3 regions of the Metabacillus dongyingensis genome follow, and region 1 is predicted to be linked to each of the others. Evidence: a T-box and tRNA genes for the amino acid it is inferred to sense, from the RefSeq annotation. Region 1 holds a T-box; the other regions hold tRNA genes.
The links. The T-box of region 1 lies ahead of pheS (phenylalanine--tRNA ligase subunit alpha). A T-box ahead of a tRNA ligase gene usually reads a tRNA of that ligase, here a tRNA-Phe.
Positions count from the first base shown of each region.

Region 2: it encodes a tRNA-Phe, which carries the amino acid that the T-box ahead of pheS (phenylalanine--tRNA ligase subunit alpha) is inferred to sense. The anticodon was not compared.
Region 3: it encodes a tRNA-Phe, which carries the amino acid that the T-box ahead of pheS (phenylalanine--tRNA ligase subunit alpha) is inferred to sense. The anticodon was not compared.

Region 1 is NZ_CP082944.1:3,793,133-3,798,530, reverse strand. It holds gene K8L98_RS18880 (sigma-w pathway protein ysdB) at 1-28, opposite strand, end outside; gene K8L98_RS18875 (dUTP diphosphatase) at 167-655, shown strand; gene K8L98_RS18870 (M42 family metallopeptidase) at 718-1,803, shown strand; gene sspI (small acid-soluble spore protein SspI) at 1,838-2,050, opposite strand; gene K8L98_RS18860 (TrmH family RNA methyltransferase) at 2,325-3,083, shown strand; T-box leader at 3,622-3,864, shown strand; gene pheS (phenylalanine--tRNA ligase subunit alpha) at 3,927-4,961, shown strand; gene pheT (phenylalanine--tRNA ligase subunit beta) at 4,976-5,398, shown strand, end outside.
Region 2 is NZ_CP082944.1:4,028,090-4,033,487, reverse strand. It holds rRNA gene K8L98_RS20125 (23S ribosomal RNA) at 1-1,111, shown strand, start outside; rRNA gene rrf (5S ribosomal RNA) at 1,243-1,358, shown strand; tRNA gene K8L98_RS20115 (tRNA-Val) at 1,380-1,455, shown strand; tRNA gene K8L98_RS20110 (tRNA-Thr) at 1,522-1,597, shown strand; tRNA gene K8L98_RS20105 (tRNA-Lys) at 1,772-1,847, shown strand; tRNA gene K8L98_RS20100 (tRNA-Leu) at 1,861-1,941, shown strand; tRNA gene K8L98_RS20095 (tRNA-Gly) at 1,951-2,022, shown strand; tRNA gene K8L98_RS20090 (tRNA-Leu) at 2,032-2,120, shown strand; tRNA gene K8L98_RS20085 (tRNA-Arg) at 2,135-2,211, shown strand; tRNA gene K8L98_RS20080 (tRNA-Pro) at 2,217-2,293, shown strand; tRNA gene K8L98_RS20075 (tRNA-Ala) at 2,311-2,386, shown strand; tRNA gene K8L98_RS20070 (tRNA-Met) at 2,418-2,494, shown strand; tRNA gene K8L98_RS20065 (tRNA-Ile) at 2,502-2,578, shown strand; tRNA gene K8L98_RS20060 (tRNA-Ser) at 2,595-2,687, shown strand; tRNA gene K8L98_RS20055 (tRNA-Met) at 2,776-2,852, shown strand; tRNA gene K8L98_RS20050 (tRNA-Asp) at 2,856-2,931, shown strand; tRNA gene K8L98_RS20045 (tRNA-Phe) at 2,990-3,065, shown strand; tRNA gene K8L98_RS20040 (tRNA-His) at 3,106-3,181, shown strand; tRNA gene K8L98_RS20035 (tRNA-Gly) at 3,198-3,271, shown strand; tRNA gene K8L98_RS20030 (tRNA-Ile) at 3,276-3,352, shown strand; tRNA gene K8L98_RS20025 (tRNA-Asn) at 3,387-3,461, shown strand; tRNA gene K8L98_RS20020 (tRNA-Ser) at 3,467-3,557, shown strand; tRNA gene K8L98_RS20015 (tRNA-Glu) at 3,572-3,643, shown strand; gene glgB (1,4-alpha-glucan branching enzyme) at 4,458-5,398, shown strand, end outside.
Region 3 is NZ_CP082944.1:693,184-698,581, reverse strand. It holds gene K8L98_RS03645 (hypothetical protein) at 1-46, opposite strand, end outside; gene K8L98_RS03640 (DUF2089 domain-containing protein) at 43-417, opposite strand; tRNA gene K8L98_RS03630 (tRNA-Leu) at 1,245-1,325, opposite strand; tRNA gene K8L98_RS03625 (tRNA-Leu) at 1,346-1,434, opposite strand; tRNA gene K8L98_RS03620 (tRNA-Cys) at 1,454-1,527, opposite strand; tRNA gene K8L98_RS03615 (tRNA-Gly) at 1,536-1,610, opposite strand; tRNA gene K8L98_RS03610 (tRNA-Gln) at 1,670-1,744, opposite strand; tRNA gene K8L98_RS03605 (tRNA-His) at 1,777-1,852, opposite strand; tRNA gene K8L98_RS03600 (tRNA-Trp) at 1,880-1,953, opposite strand; tRNA gene K8L98_RS03595 (tRNA-Tyr) at 1,971-2,055, opposite strand; tRNA gene K8L98_RS03590 (tRNA-Thr) at 2,066-2,141, opposite strand; tRNA gene K8L98_RS03585 (tRNA-Phe) at 2,155-2,230, opposite strand; tRNA gene K8L98_RS03580 (tRNA-Asp) at 2,257-2,332, opposite strand; tRNA gene K8L98_RS03575 (tRNA-Met) at 2,336-2,412, opposite strand; tRNA gene K8L98_RS03570 (tRNA-Val) at 2,457-2,532, opposite strand; tRNA gene K8L98_RS03565 (tRNA-Glu) at 2,549-2,623, opposite strand; tRNA gene K8L98_RS03560 (tRNA-Ser) at 2,638-2,727, opposite strand; tRNA gene K8L98_RS03555 (tRNA-Asn) at 2,732-2,806, opposite strand; rRNA gene rrf (5S ribosomal RNA) at 2,822-2,937, opposite strand; rRNA gene K8L98_RS03545 (23S ribosomal RNA) at 3,067-5,398, opposite strand, start outside.

The sequences.
Region 1 (5,398 bases):
AAAGTAATCGTAACAGGATTACTATCATGGCAGTGCCTCCCAAACGTATTTTGTTACAATACGAATGAAGCATTCATAAGGTTTCAGTTTTTTTATATATGATTAAATTTTTTTGAAGTAAACAAGTGTAAGTGGTAAACTTGGCGGAGTATAGGAGTGATAAACAATGAATTTATTGAAATTATTTGAGATGCAGAAGGAACTTGATTCGAAAATTGAAAAACAGCACGGCCTGGAAGAGGAATCGCTGCTAGAAAAGAAAATTTTAGCTTTGCTTGTTGAAGTTGGCGAACTTGCCAATGAAACAAGGTGCTTTAAATTTTGGAGTTTAAAACCTCCAGCTGAAACTAGTGTCATTCTTGAGGAGTATGTGGATGGCATACATTTCATTTTATCGCTTGGAATTGAGATTGGCATGACAGAGAGTAATGAATTTGAACTGTTCGATGAAGGTGTTTCTTTAACAGCACATTTTGTTCATGTATATGAAAAGATTGCGCAGTTTGAAAAAAGCCATTCTGAAGAACACTATCTAGAACTGTTTCAGCAGTATCTTTTGCTTGGAAAAGTTCTTGGATTTTCAGCTGAAGAAATTGAGGCTGCTTATGTAAAAAAGAATGAAGTAAACCATGATCGTCAAAAACAGGGCTATTAAGATTTTGAATTACTTTCCAGTGTTTAGTATAATAGGAAATAGTAAAAGAGGGGGGTAAATGAATGGCGAAATTAGATGAAACACTGCAGATGCTGAAAGATTTAACAGATGCAAAAGGCATTCCCGGCAATGAAAGAGAGCCGAGAGAAGTCATGAAGAAATACATAACGGCATATGCCGATGAGGTAACAACAGACGGTCTTGGGAGCTTAATCGCCAAAAAAACAGGAAAAGAAGGCGGCCCGAAAATTATGGTTGCCGGCCACTTAGATGAGGTTGGCTTTATGGTCACTCAAATTGATGATAAAGGATTTCTTCGTTTTCAGACGGTAGGCGGATGGTGGTCACAGGTTATGCTTGCACAGCGTGTGACAATCACTACAAAAAAAGGAGATGTTACAGGTGTTATCGGTTCTAAACCGCCGCATATCCTTCCTCCTGAAATGAGAAAAAAACCGGTCGACATTAAAGATATGTTTATTGATATCGGGGCATCAAGCCGTGAAGAAGCAATGGAGTTCGGTGTATTGCCTGGAGATCAAATCGTCCCGTATTTTGAATTTACGGTTATGAACAATGAAAAGATGCTGCTTGCGAAAGCGTGGGATAACCGCATCGGCTGTGCAATTGCAATTGATGTCTTAAAAGGGCTGAAAGATGCTGAACATCCAAACGTTGTATATGGTGTGGGTACGATTCAAGAGGAAGTAGGGCTTCGCGGAGCACGTACGTCTGCACATGCTATACAGCCTGATATTGGATTTGCCGTTGATGTTGGAATCGCAGGTGATACACCAGGAATTTCAGAGAAGGAAGCATCAAGTAAAATGGGTGAAGGCCCGCAAATTATTCTTTATGACGCATCAATGGTGTCTCATAAAGGATTGCGTGATTTTGTTGTCGGTATTGCCGATGAACTCAGCATCCCATATCAATTTGACGCGATTGCAGGCGGAGGAACAGACTCAGGTGCAATCCATATGACAGCGAATGGCGTTCCTGCTCTTTCCATTACAATTGCTACTAGATATATCCATTCTCATGCTGCCATGCTGCATCGGGATGATTATGAAAATGCAGTGAAATTAATTACTGAGGTTATTAAACGTCTAGACGAAGAAACCGTTAAAACGATTACCTTTGATTAAATAACATAAAAATGCTGGGCAGTCTGCCCAGCATTTATTTCTTCTTTAAACCCTCTTCAAGAATCGTCAGCATTTCATTTTTCTCATCCTCGCTGGAATTCTGCCAGATTACTTCGAACAGAACGCCTAAGCCAGGAAGCATTTTTTCTTCGCCGTTTTGAATTGCATCTACAATCGTATCCTCAAGCTGACCTTGATCATTGCCTGATACATTTGAGATAATGGCATTTCTTAAATTTAAATCCATGATAATCACTCCACCTCTTATAATATTTACCTATCTATATCCTGCGTTATTTTGTGTTTTTTATGTATGTTTTATAAGATATAATATAGAAAAGTGAAAATGCCCGTTTAGCTCCGACAGACCGGAAAGGCTCCGCCATAAAAGCCCGGTTTTGACATTTATGGCGAAGCCGTTCTGGACAAGAAGTTGGGCGGTCAGCAGACAATAGTTAAAAGCAGAATATTAAGGTCCATTAATTATATAGAAGAAAAGCGGCTATAAAGGAGCAGTAATCGTGAAACGAATTGAATCTGTACAAAATCAAAAGGTAAAGCAATGGCGTAAATTACATACCAAAAAAGAACGTGACACAACGAATACATTTTTAATTGAAGGCTTGCATTTAGTAGAAGAAGCCTTAAAAGATAAATCAGTGATTAAAGAATTGATCATTTCAGAAGAAGCATCCATTCCATCACATTGGAATGCGGATGATCTGCCGATTATATATGTCACGAAAGAAATCATGAAAGCAATCTCTGAAACAGAATCCCCGCAGGGTGCAGCTGCAGTCTGTGTTCAATCAGAAAAGCACGAAATAAGTGCCTGGAAAAAGGTCGTGCTGATAGATGCCATTCAGGACCCGGGCAATCTGGGAACAATCATCAGGACTGCAGATGCAGCAGGGATGGATGGGGTCATACTTGGAGACGGAACCGTGGATGCATACAATTCAAAGGTTGTCCGTTCCAGTCAGGGATCAATCTTTCATATTCCAATCGTAAAAAGAAAATTGAATCAGGCAATCCCAGAGCTTAAACAGCAAAATGTCTCTATATATGGAACCTCGCTTCAAAATGGCGTTGATTATCGTAAAACCGAAGCAGCACCTTCATTTGGTCTGCTTATTGGCAATGAGGGAAGCGGAGTAAATAAAGAATATCTTCAGCAAACTGATCAAAATCTTTACATTCCGATTCTAGGAAAAGCAGAATCCTTAAATGCAGGAATTGCAGCGGGCATTCTAATGTATCATTGTATTGGGAATCAATAAAAATAGTGAAATTTTCTCAACTTTAAATTTACGGAGCTAATAAATTTGGAGTTTTTACAAAATAGAAAAGAAAACGGCTAAACAAAAATAAACGGCTAAATTAATTCCAGAATCCGCTAAATAAAACGGATGTTCCGCCAGTAAATATGAAGTTTTGGCTAATAAAATTTCATATTTGGCTAAATGTTCTGCCAATCTGAGCTTGGTTAGCAGTTTTATTAGAGATTTTAGAAGTCATGCCGCTTTTCGCTTTGCCTCCTAGCCCCTCGGTCAGGAACGCAATCCCCGATAAAGTCAAACCCGGACTTTTCCGGGGATTTTTTATCTGTCATGCCTGAGCTAACCAAGCGGTTCCGCTTTTCGGTGTTGTCCAGCTCCATCGCCCAGCTCCTCTGCCAGAACGGATCCGCCAGTAAAGGCAAAAAGCGCCTTTTCTGTCGGATCCTTATCTGTCATGCCTGAGCTAACCGGGCGATTCCGCTTTTCTAGTCTTGCATGAACATATTCTTTTCATTATAATAAGATACAGTTACATACTCTAACAGTGATGATAGAGAAGAGTAGTTTACGGGAGCGTCAATCAGGGAGAAAATGCCGGTGACTGAGAGCATTTTTTTGACAGCAGTAAATGAATTCACCTCTTTAGCTGGCATCAGGACCATTCGGTTTTTGAATGTAAAGATGTTCCGGATCAATTCCGTTATCTTAGAACGAAGTGAACAGCTGTTTCTTTTTGGGCTGTTAACAAGGGTGGTACCGCGATATTCAACTCGTCCCTTTTTTGGGCGGGTTTTTTATTTTGGAAAAAAATGAGCAATCATTTGAAATAAAGGAGGAAACAGCATGCAGGAGCAACTGAAACAGCTTCAGTTAGAAGCACTTGAAAAAATACAAACAGCTAATGATTTAAAAAGCCTGAATGACATCCGTGTCTCATACTTAGGCAAAAAAGGACCGATTACAGAAGCGCTTCGCGGTATGGGAAAACTATCTGCAGAAGAGCGTCCGTTAATGGGTGCCCTTGCAAATGAGGTCCGCGAAAGCATTGCAACAAGCATTGCAGCAAAACAGGAGGGACTGGAGGAAGCTGCGGTTGAGGAAAAATTGGCAGCAGAAACAATCGATGTAACACTTCCTGGGCGCCCGGTCCGATCAGGAAACCATCATCCTATTACAGCAGTTATTGAGGAAATTGAAGATCTTTTCCTCGGAATGGGTTATTCAGTTGAAGAAGGCCCTGAAGTTGAAACGGATTATTATAACTTTGAAGCATTGAACCTTCCTAAAGGACATCCTGCAAGGGATATGCAGGATTCATTCTACATTACTGATGAAACGCTGCTTCGTACACACACATCCCCGGTTCAGGCTAGAACGATGCAAAAGTATAAAGGGCAAGGTCCTGTTAAAATTATCTGTCCGGGTAAAGTGTACCGCCGCGACAACGACGATGCGACACATTCTCATCAATTCACTCAAATTGAAGGGTTAGTGATCGATGAAAACATCAGCATGAGCGATTTAAAAGGAACACTGGAAGCCTTTGCTAAAAAGATGTTTGGAGAGGACAGAGAAATTCGTTTGCGCCCAAGTTTCTTCCCATTTACGGAGCCTTCAGTCGAGATTGATGTTTCATGCTTTGCATGCGGAGGACATGGATGCAATGTATGTAAGGGAACTGGCTGGATTGAAATTTTAGGTGCAGGAATGGTTCATCCGAACGTGCTTGAAATGGCTGGATTTGACTCGAAAAAGTACAGTGGATTTGCATTTGGAATGGGACCTGAGCGCATTGCGATGCTGAAATACGGTATTGATGATATTCGCCACTATTACACCAATGATGTACGTTTCTTAAAACAATTTAAAAGAGCATAAAAGGAGGTTTACCGATGTTTGTTTCATATAAATGGCTGCAGAATTACGTTGATCTCAGCGGAATATCAGCAGAAGAACTGGCAGAAAAGATTACTAGAAGCGGGATTGAAGTAGAAGGTGTTGAAGCGCTGAACGAGGGTATGAGCGGTGTTGTCATCGGTCATGTACTTGAAAAAGAACAACACCCTAATGCAGATAAACTGAACAAATGTTTAGTCGATGTCGGGGGAGAACTGCCTGTACAAATCATTTGCGGTGCTGCAAATGTCGATAAAGGCCAAAAAGTAGCAGTTGCAACTGTGGGTGCAGTTCTTCCTGGAAACTTTAAGATTAAAAAAGCTAAGCTGCGCGGTGAAGAATCAAACGGAATGATCTGTTCTCTTCAGGAGCTCGGAATTGAGTCAAAGCTTGTGGCAAAAGAATTTTCTGAAGGGATT
Region 2 (5,398 bases), 230 kb from region 1:
ACAGGTCTCTGCGAAGCCGCAAGGCGAAGTATAGGGGCTGACGCCTGCCCGGTGCTGGAAGGTTAAGAGGAGAGGTTAGCGCAAGCGAAGCTTTGAATTGAAGCCCCAGTAAACGGCGGCCGTAACTATAACGGTCCTAAGGTAGCGAAATTCCTTGTCGGGTAAGTTCCGACCCGCACGAAAGGCGTAACGATCTGGGCACTGTCTCAACGAGAGACTCGGTGAAATTATAGTACCTGTGAAGATGCAGGTTACCCGCGACAGGACGGAAAGACCCCGTGGAGCTTTACTGTAGCCTGATATTGAATTTTGGTACAGCTTGTACAGGATAGGTAGGAGCCTTGGAAGCCGGAGCGCCAGCTTCGGTGGAGGCATTGGTGGGATACTACCCTTGCTGTATTGAAATTCTAACCCACAGCCCTGATCGGGCTGGGAGACAGTGTCAGGTGGGCAGTTTGACTGGGGCGGTCGCCTCCTAAAATGTAACGGAGGCGCCCAAAGGTTCCCTCAGAATGGTTGGAAATCATTCGCAGAGTGTAAAGGCACAAGGGAGCTTGACTGCGAGACCTACAAGTCGAGCAGGGACGAAAGTCGGGCTTAGTGATCCGGTGGTTCCGCATGGAAGGGCCATCGCTCAACGGATAAAAGCTACCCCGGGGATAACAGGCTTATCTCCCCCAAGAGTCCACATCGACGGGGAGGTTTGGCACCTCGATGTCGGCTCATCGCATCCTGGGGCTGTAGTCGGTCCCAAGGGTTGGGCTGTTCGCCCATTAAAGCGGTACGCGAGCTGGGTTCAGAACGTCGTGAGACAGTTCGGTCCCTATCCGTCGTGGGCGCAGGAAATTTGAGAGGAGCTGTCCTTAGTACGAGAGGACCGGGATGGACGCACCGCTGGTGTACCAGTTGTCTTGCCAAAGGCATCGCTGGGTAGCTATGTGCGGAAGGGATAAGTGCTGAAAGCATCTAAGCATGAAGCCCCCCTCAAGATGAGATTTCCCATCACATTAGTGAGTAAGAACCCTGAAAGATGATCAGGTTGATAGGTCTGAGGTGGAAGCGCGGTGACGTGTGGAGCTGACAGATACTAATCGTTCGAGGACTTAACCACAGTCTAATAAAGTGTAAAATCTAAGTGAAAACTTGTTATCATACGTTATTTAGTTTTGAAAGAATAACTTCTTTCGAAAAAAAAAGCTTGAAATCTTCGGATTTCATAGTATAATAATTTTTGTCACTATGTCTGGTGATGATGGCAAAGAGGTCACACCCGTTCCCATGCCGAACACGGAAGTTAAGCTCTTTAGCGCCGATGGTAGTTGGGGGTTTCCCCCTGTGAGAGTAGGACGTTGCCAGGCTAATGACAAAAGTATTCAAGCGGAGGATTAGCTCAGCTGGGAGAGCATCTGCCTTACAAGCAGAGGGTCGGCGGTTCGAGCCCGTCATCCTCCACCATTTACTCTTGTTGTTAACATGCTGCAAAAGATCAGCAAAAAAAGTATTGCTTACCTTACTTTAAATGCCGGTGTAGCTCAATTGGTAGAGCAACTGACTTGTAATCAGTAGGTTGGGGGTTCAAGTCCTCTTGCCGGCACCATTCGGTCTTAAACTGAATCAAGATATGATTTAATACGTGCCATTAGCTCAGTCGCTAGAGCACGAACGAGTAATCTTCGAAGCTTACGCTTCAGCACACAAATCGAGCCACTCCTTGAATAATCTTTCTGAGATTTGGGTGTCTTGCAAAACTAAAGAGTGTTTTCTTAACTAAGTGCCATTAGCTCAGTCGGTAGAGCATCTGACTTTTAATCAGAGGGTCGAAGGTTCGAGTCCTTCATGGCACACCATTTTCCTTAATATGCGGGTGTGGCGGAATTGGCAGACGCGCTAGACTTAGGATCTAGTGTCATTGACGTGGGGGTTCGAGTCCCTTCACCCGCATCATATTTTGCGGAAGTAGTTCAGTGGTAGAACACCACCTTGCCAAGGTGGGGGTCGCGGGTTCGAATCCCGTCTTCCGCTCTTACTTGCGCCGGGGTGGCGGAACTGGCAGACGCACAGGACTTAAAATCCTGCGGTAGGTGACTACCGTACCGGTTCGATTCCGGTCCTCGGCACCACTTGTTTCATAAATGCGCCCGTAGCTCAATTGGATAGAGCGTTTGACTACGGATCAAAAGGTTATGGGTTCGACTCCTATCGGGCGCGCCATATAACGGGAAGTAGCTCAGCTTGGTAGAGCACTTGGTTTGGGACCAAGGGGTCGCAGGTTCGAATCCTGTCTTCCCGACCATTTTCAACTTTTAATTAGGGGCCTTAGCTCAGCTGGGAGAGCGCCTGCCTTGCACGCAGGAGGTCAGCGGTTCGATCCCGCTAGGCTCCACCAATTATATAGAATTAATTGACTTTGTTCCTGGGGCGGTGTAGCTCAGCTGGCTAGAGCGTACGGTTCATACCCGTGAGGTCGTGGGTTCGACTCCCTCCGCCGCTACCAAAAAAAAGGACCTTTAGCTCAGTTGGTTAGAGCAGACGGCTCATAACCGTCCGGTCGTAGGTTCGAGTCCTACAAGGTCCACCATTCTATTTAGTCTTTCGGAGGTATACCCAAGTCCGGCTGAAGGGATCGGTCTTGAAAACCGACAGGGGAGTCAAATCCCGCGGGGGTTCGAATCCCTCTACCTCCTCCATTATTATTTTAAACAGTGAAATATCTTACTTCAGCAAACCGGTTAATATACAGCATAATCGGATGAGAAAGAACTTGATTATTATTATCGCGGGGTGGAGCAGTCTGGTAGCTCGTCGGGCTCATAACCCGAAGGTCGCAGGTTCAAATCCTGTCCCCGCAACCAAATGGTCCCGTGGTGTAGCGGTTAACATGCCTGCCTGTCACGCAGGAGATCGCCGGTTCGATCCCGGTCGGGACCGCCATTTTTACTAGATTTACGCAGTATTAGTAAAATGCGGTGAAGATTTAATTAATACAAATGGCTTGGTAGCTCAGTCGGTAGAGCAAAGGACTGAAAATCCTTGTGTCGGCGGTTCGATTCCGTCCCAAGCCACCATTTACCTTAATGATGTAAATGTTAAAAAAATATAATTGTGGCGGTTGTGGCGAAGTGGTTAACGCACCAGATTGTGGCTCTGGCATTCGTGGGTTCGATTCCCATCAGTCGCCCCATTTTTATATTCATATTGCGGGTGTAGTTTAATGGTAAAACTCTAGCCTTCCAAGCTAATGTCGTGGGTTCGATTCCCATCACCCGCTCCATAATGGGCCTATAGCTCAGCTGGTTAGAGCGCACGCCTGATAAGCGTGAGGTCGATGGTTCGAGTCCATTTAGGCCCACCATTTATGTTTTGGTAAAATAAGGTTTCAATATTATTCCGCAGTAGCTCAGTGGTAGAGCTATCGGCTGTTAACCGATCGGTCGTAGGTTCGAGTCCTACCTGCGGAGCCATATCTGGGGAAGTACTCAAGTGGCTGAAGAGGCGCCCCTGCTAAGGGTGTAGGTCGCGTAAGCGGCGCGAGGGTTCAAATCCCTCCTTCTCCGCCAGAAAGCCTGTTTTTGGCCCGTTGGTCAAGCGGTTAAGACACCGCCCTTTCACGGCGGTAACACGGGTTCGAATCCCGTACGGGTCATACTTAAAAGAGTGCTGCACATAGTGCAGCGCTTTTTTGTTGATTTTTATTGCTGAAACTTAGATTGTAAGATTGTAAATCGGTCAAGTCTACTATAGATTTTTTAAGTAATAGTCTTCGCTGGTTATGATTCAAGCTGTATCCGTCGTACCTGCTAACCGAAATGATTTTCCTGCTCGCAGATTGCCCTTCCAACTATCAAAAGTAGTGTTCTAGTTCGCCAGACTAATTCCACTTATTAAAAACAACTCAATATCATTCTGAAAACTCGTATAAAAATTCTGCTCATCAAACCTTCAGGACAGGTCATATAAAAAATGATTCACTTTCTATCCCCGGCCTAAAAAATATATTTTCAACAAATAATATAAATTTTTATAAAAATATCGAGACAGAAGGTTTCATTAATCACAAACAGAGGTATAAGTAATGGTAATAAAGAAAACAAAAGTGAAGAATAAAAAGATTTCGACAATTCTTACTCATTTTGTCGAATTAACTGTTTTTGTGATATAACTTTCTCGAATTATACTATCGGAATGTCATGTTAGAAATTCCTGTATTTTCTTACACATAATGAATTATTTAGTATATTTGACTGATGTTTTTTCGCCAAATTCTTCTATTATCCTTATTTCTTTCGTTTCTTTATTCGACATTTTTTTATAAGTCATTTTAAAAGAATAATTTTTTGAAAAATGAATAATGATTCATGACATATCATGTCAATAAGTAGAAGCGCTTACAAAAAAGGAAATCCTTCCTTCTGATTGAATTAAGAATTAAGATAACTTTATAGAAAGGGTGATTAGGAATGAATCTTGCTACGCCAACTGATTTTGAGGTTCATCTTTTCCATGAGGGAAATTTGTTTAAAGCTCATGAATTATTTGGTGCTCACAGCAGCGTACGGAACGGTGTTTGCGGTACTGTGTTTACTGTTTGGGCTCCTCATGCGCTTGAGGTGCGGGTTGCAGGTGATTTTAATCACTGGGACGGCTCGAATCACAAGCTTGAAAGAGTGAATGATCAAGGTATCTGGTCTGCTTTTATTCAGGATATAAAAGAGGGCGACCTTTATAAATACGAGATTATTACACAGAAAAATGAGAAAATTCTAAAATCTGATCCGTTTGCTTTTTATGCTGAGGTAAAACCTAATACCGCTTCGATTGTTTATGATCTGGCAGGATATGAATGGAACGATCAGAAGTGGCAGAAGAAGAAGCGTCAAAAGGAAATTTATAACCGTCCGATGTATATTTACGAGCTTAATCTTTGTTCTTGGAAAAAGAAAGAGGACGGCAGCCTTTATACATATTTGGAGCTAGCGGATATATTGATTCCGTATGTTCTCGATCATGGATTTACTCACATTGAGCTTTTGCCTATTATTGAACATCCTTATGACCGTTCATGGGGATATCAGGGAACAGGATATTATGCGGCTACAAGCCGGTACGGAACTCCTCATGAACTAATGAAATTCATAGATCTTTGTCATCAGAATAATCTTGGCGTCATCATGGACTGGGTGCCTGGCCATTTCTGCAAGGATGCTCATGGGCTTTATTATTTCGACGGGGAACCGACATTTGAATATAAGAGATATGAAGACCGGGAGAATGAGGTTTGGGGTACGGCTAACTTCGATTTAGGAAAGCCTGAGGTTCAGAGCTTCTTAATCTCAAATGCTCTTTTCTGGCTTGAGAAGTATCATATTGATGGATTCAGAGTGGATGCAGTAGCTAATAT
Region 3 (5,398 bases), 2.0 Mb from region 1:
TTCCTTCTTCCATCATCGTTAATACCCTTGAAATTTCGTCCTTCATTCTGCTTCCCCCTCTTTTAATAAACGGATTGCTTCTTCCGCTGTAATTTCTCCCTTTTCTAAAAGGCCAACAATCTTTTTCTTATCGACTCCCGGTTTCTTTTGTGCGTTATATCCTAGGATGGAAATGATATCATCTAATTTACCCCTGACCGTTGGATAGGAAATGCCTAATTCCTTCTCCACTTCTTTTATATTCCCGCGGCATTTAAGGAAAGTTTCAATAAAATGCAGTTGTTCCTGACCTAAAGCAGACAGTTTTGAAGCTTCAAATTCATTTTCTATTGTTGTCTGACAATGTCCGCATTGTAGCTTTGTAATTTTTAATGATTCGCTGCAAACCGGACAATTTGTGAGTAAAGGATATGCCATGTTTTGCTCCTTTCTTTTATTAACCATATTATACTACGTTTTTTAATAATATCAAATATCAACTTAAAATAATTTATAAAATCGAACTTAAATATTAAATAATTTAATTTTAATATTAAATATAAGTGCTAACCATTCTGAAATCAACTCCGGCTTAGGAAAAGAAGTTCCAGTAACTGCCGATAGTAACGAAATAATATATATATTTTGCAAAAAATAAGATAGGGTAGGGATTGTTTTATTAGTTGGTCTTCAATAAATGTGTCCGATTGCGGAACAAAATAAAAAAAGCAACCTGTCAATATTTCTTAAACCCAATATTTGTTCCAAAACTCGTGGCTTTCTTTTTGTTCTAAATAACTACTCTGCTACCCTTAAAATTACGCATATAGAGAATCACATTGTTTTTAATATGTTCTTCAGTTAGGTTAGATGGTTTCAATAAAGTAATATCAATACCCTGATCTTTAAGTTGATTTAAAAATGCTTGTATTCCATTCAAGTAATATTGAATTGTATGAGGTCTTAAATTTCGAAATTCGCAATCCTTAATGAACAATTGAATAGCATCTTTAAATGTCTCTACATAAGCTTTTACTTACTTTGAATAACAGCCAGTTCATCATCATTTAAAACATTCTTACGCCTTGTCATAATAATTCCTCCTTCAACGGTGCACACGATTAAGGAACACGATTTCATTTGAGGATGTCATGTAAAAAAAAGATAAAAAGACAACAAAAAAACGCCTCTACAATAACTGTAGAGACGTTTTTAAACGTTGATATTACTTAATTCACTTGTAATTGAAAGTAATAAAATTTCGATACCGGTGGCCGGGGTCGAACCGGCACTCCAGAGGAACACGATTTTGAGTCGTGCGCGTCTGCCAATTCCGCCACACCGGCAAATGAAATTGTGATGAAGATGGTGCCGAGGACCGGAATCGAACCGGTACGGTAGTCACCTACCGCAGGATTTTAAGTCCTGTGCGTCTGCCAGTTCCGCCACCCCGGCAAGGGTGATAAATAAAAATTGGAGGCGACACCCGGATTTGAACCGGGGATAAAGGTTTTGCAGACCTCTGCCTTACCACTTGGCTATGCCGCCTCAACTATTGGAGCGGAAGACGGGATTCGAACCCGCGACCCCCACCTTGGCAAGGTGGTGTTCTACCACTGAACTACTTCCGCAAATCGCATTGTAATGTATTTTATGCAGGAGCTGCACAAAGATGACTTTAGATTGAAAATGGCTGGGCTAGCTGGATTCGAACCAGCGCATGACGGAGTCAAAGTCCGTTGCCTTACCGCTTGGCTATAGCCCAAAACAGAAATAAAAACCCTATTAAGTAAAAAATGGGGCGACTGATGGGAATCGAACCCACGAATGCCAGAGCCACAATCTGGTGCGTTAACCACTTCGCCACAACCGCCATTATACTATATAAGATTAATTAAATTGGCAGGGGTAGTAGGACTCGAACCCACACCGGAGGTTTTGGAGACCTCTGTTCTACCTTTAAACTATACCCCTATATTCTTTTAATAAAATGGTGGAGGGGGACGGATTCGAACCGCCGAACCCGGAGGGAGCGGATTTACAGTCCGCCGCGTTTAGCCACTTCGCTACCCCTCCACACTGTAAGTGGTGCCGGCAAGAGGACTTGAACCCCCAACCTACTGATTACAAGTCAGTTGCTCTACCAATTGAGCTACACCGGCATTTAAGTGTAAATGGTGGCTTGGGACGGAATCGAACCGCCGACACAAGGATTTTCAGTCCTTTGCTCTACCGACTGAGCTACCAAGCCATTTTATTCTTTTTTAATTAAGAGAATGGCGGTCCCGACCGGGATCGAACCGGCGATCTCCTGCGTGACAGGCAGGCATGTTAACCGCTACACCACGGGACCATTTGGTTGCGGGGACAGGATTTGAACCTGCGACCTTCGGGTTATGAGCCCGACGAGCTACCAGACTGCTCCACCCCGCGACAATAATAAATGAAGTTTTTTTGCTGCTTTATTTCAGTAAAGATGGTGGAGGATGACGGGCTCGAACCGCCGACCCTCTGCTTGTAAGGCAGATGCTCTCCCAGCTGAGCTAATCCTCCGCAGTGAAAATGATATTGGTGACCCGTACGGGATTCGAACCCGTGTTACCGCCGTGAAAGGGCGGTGTCTTAACCGCTTGACCAACGGGCCATTTATATAAGTAGTGGCGGAGAGCAAGGGATTCGAACCCTTGAGACGGGTTACCGCCTACACGATTTCCAATCGTGCTCCTTCGGCCACTCGGACAGCTCTCCAAAATGGCTCCGCAGGTAGGACTCGAACCTACGACCGATCGGTTAACAGCCGATAGCTCTACCACTGAGCTACTGCGGAATAATATTTTCACTAGCCTGGCAACGTCCTACTCTCACAGGGGGAAACCCCCAACTACCATCGGCGCTAAAGAGCTTAACTTCCGTGTTCGGCATGGGAACGGGTGTGACCTCTTTGCCATCATCACCAGACATAGTGACAAAAATTATTATACTATGAAATCCGAAGATTTCAAGCTTTTTTTTTGAAAGAAGTTATTCTTTCAAAACTAAATAACGTTTGATAACAAGTTTCACTCAGGTTTTACACTTTATTAGACTGTGGTTAAGTCCTCGAACGATTAGTATCTGTCAGCTCCACACGTCACCGCGCTTCCACCTCAGACCTATCAACCTGATCATCTTTCAGGGTTCTTACTCACTAATGTGATGGGAAATCTCATCTTGAGGGGGGCTTCATGCTTAGATGCTTTCAGCACTTATCCCTTCCGCACATAGCTACCCAGCGATGCCTTTGGCAAGACAACTGGTACACCAGCGGTGCGTCCATCCCGGTCCTCTCGTACTAAGGACAGCTCCTCTCAAATTTCCTGCGCCCACGACGGATAGGGACCGAACTGTCTCACGACGTTCTGAACCCAGCTCGCGTACCGCTTTAATGGGCGAACAGCCCAACCCTTGGGACCGACTACAGCCCCAGGATGCGATGAGCCGACATCGAGGTGCCAAACCTCCCCGTCGATGTGGACTCTTGGGGGAGATAAGCCTGTTATCCCCGGGGTAGCTTTTATCCGTTGAGCGATGGCCCTTCCATGCGGAACCACCGGATCACTAAGCCCGACTTTCGTCCCTGCTCGACTTGTAGGTCTCGCAGTCAAGCTCCCTTGTGCCTTTACACTCTGCGAATGATTTCCAACCATTCTGAGGGAACCTTTGGGCGCCTCCGTTACATTTTAGGAGGCGACCGCCCCAGTCAAACTGCCCACCTGACACTGTCTCCCAGCCCGATCAGGGCTGTGGGTTAGAATTTCAATACAGCAAGGGTAGTATCCCACCAATGCCTCCACCGAAGCTGGCGCTCCGGCTTCCAAGGCTCCTACCTATCCTGTACAAGCTGTACCAAAATTCAATATCAGGCTACAGTAAAGCTCCACGGGGTCTTTCCGTCCTGTCGCGGGTAACCTGCATCTTCACAGGTACTATAATTTCACCGAGTCTCTCGTTGAGACAGTGCCCAGATCGTTACGCCTTTCGTGCGGGTCGGAACTTACCCGACAAGGAATTTCGCTACCTTAGGACCGTTATAGTTACGGCCGCCGTTTACTGGGGCTTCAATTCAAAGCTTCGCTTGCGCTAACCTCTCCTCTTAACCTTCCAGCACCGGGCAGGCGTCAGCCCCTATACTTCGCCTTGCGGCTTCGCAGAGACCTGTGTTTTTGCTAAACAGTCGCCTGGGCCTATTCACTGCGGCTTTTCAGGGCTATGAACCCTAAAAAGCACCCCTTCTCCCGAAGTTACGGGGTCATTTTGCCGAGTTCCTTAACGAGAGTTCTCTCGCTCACCTTAGGATTCTCTCCTCGCCTACCTGTGTCGGTTTGCGGTACGGGCACCTCTCACCTCGCTAGAGGCTTTTCTTGGCAGTGTGGAATCAGGAACTTCGGTACTAAATTTCCCTCGCCATCACAGCTCAGCCTTTATGAGAAGCGGATTTGCCTACTTCTCAGCCTAACTGCTTGGACGCGCATATCCAACAGCGCGCTTGCCCTATCCTCCTGCGTCCCCCCATTGCTCAAATGGTGAGGAGGTGGTACAGGAATATCAACCTGTTGTCCATCGCCTACGCCTTTCGGCCTCGGCTTAGGTCCCGACTAACCCTGAGCGGACGAGCCTTCCTCAGGAAACCTTAGGCATTCGGTGGAGGGGATTCTCACCCCTCTTTCGCTACTCATACCGGCATTCTCACTTCTAAGCGCTCCACCAGTCCTTACGGTCTAGCTTCAACGCCCTTAGAACGCTCTCCTACCACTGTTCGTAAGAACAGTCCACAGCTTCGGTGATACGTTTAGCCCCGGTACATTTTCGGCGCAGAGTCACTCGACCAGTGAGCTATTACGCACTCTTTAAATGGTGGCTGCTTCTAAGCCAACATCCTGGTTGTCTAAGCAACTCCACATCCTTTTCCACTTAACGTATACTTTGGGACCTTAGCTGGTGGTCTGGGCTGTTTCCCTCTTGACTACGGATCTTATCACTCGCAGTCTGACTCCCAAGGAGCAAGTCTTTGGCATTCGGAGTTTGACTGAATTCGGTAACCCGATGAGGGCCCCTAGTCCAATCAGTGCTCTACCTCCAAGACTCTCATACTTGAGGCTAGCCCTAAAGCTATTTCGGAGAGAACCAGCTATCTCCAGGTTCGATTGGAATTTCTCCGCTACCCACACCTCATCCCCGCACTTTTCAACGTGCGTGGGTTCGGGCCTCCATTCAGTGTTACCTGAACTTCACCCTGGACATGGGTAGATCACCTGGTTTCGGGTCTACGACCACGTACTAAAACGCCCTATTCAGACTCGCTTTCGCTGCGGCTCCGTCTCATCAACTTAACCTTGCACGGGATCGTAACTCGCCGGTTCATTCTACAAAAGGCACGCCA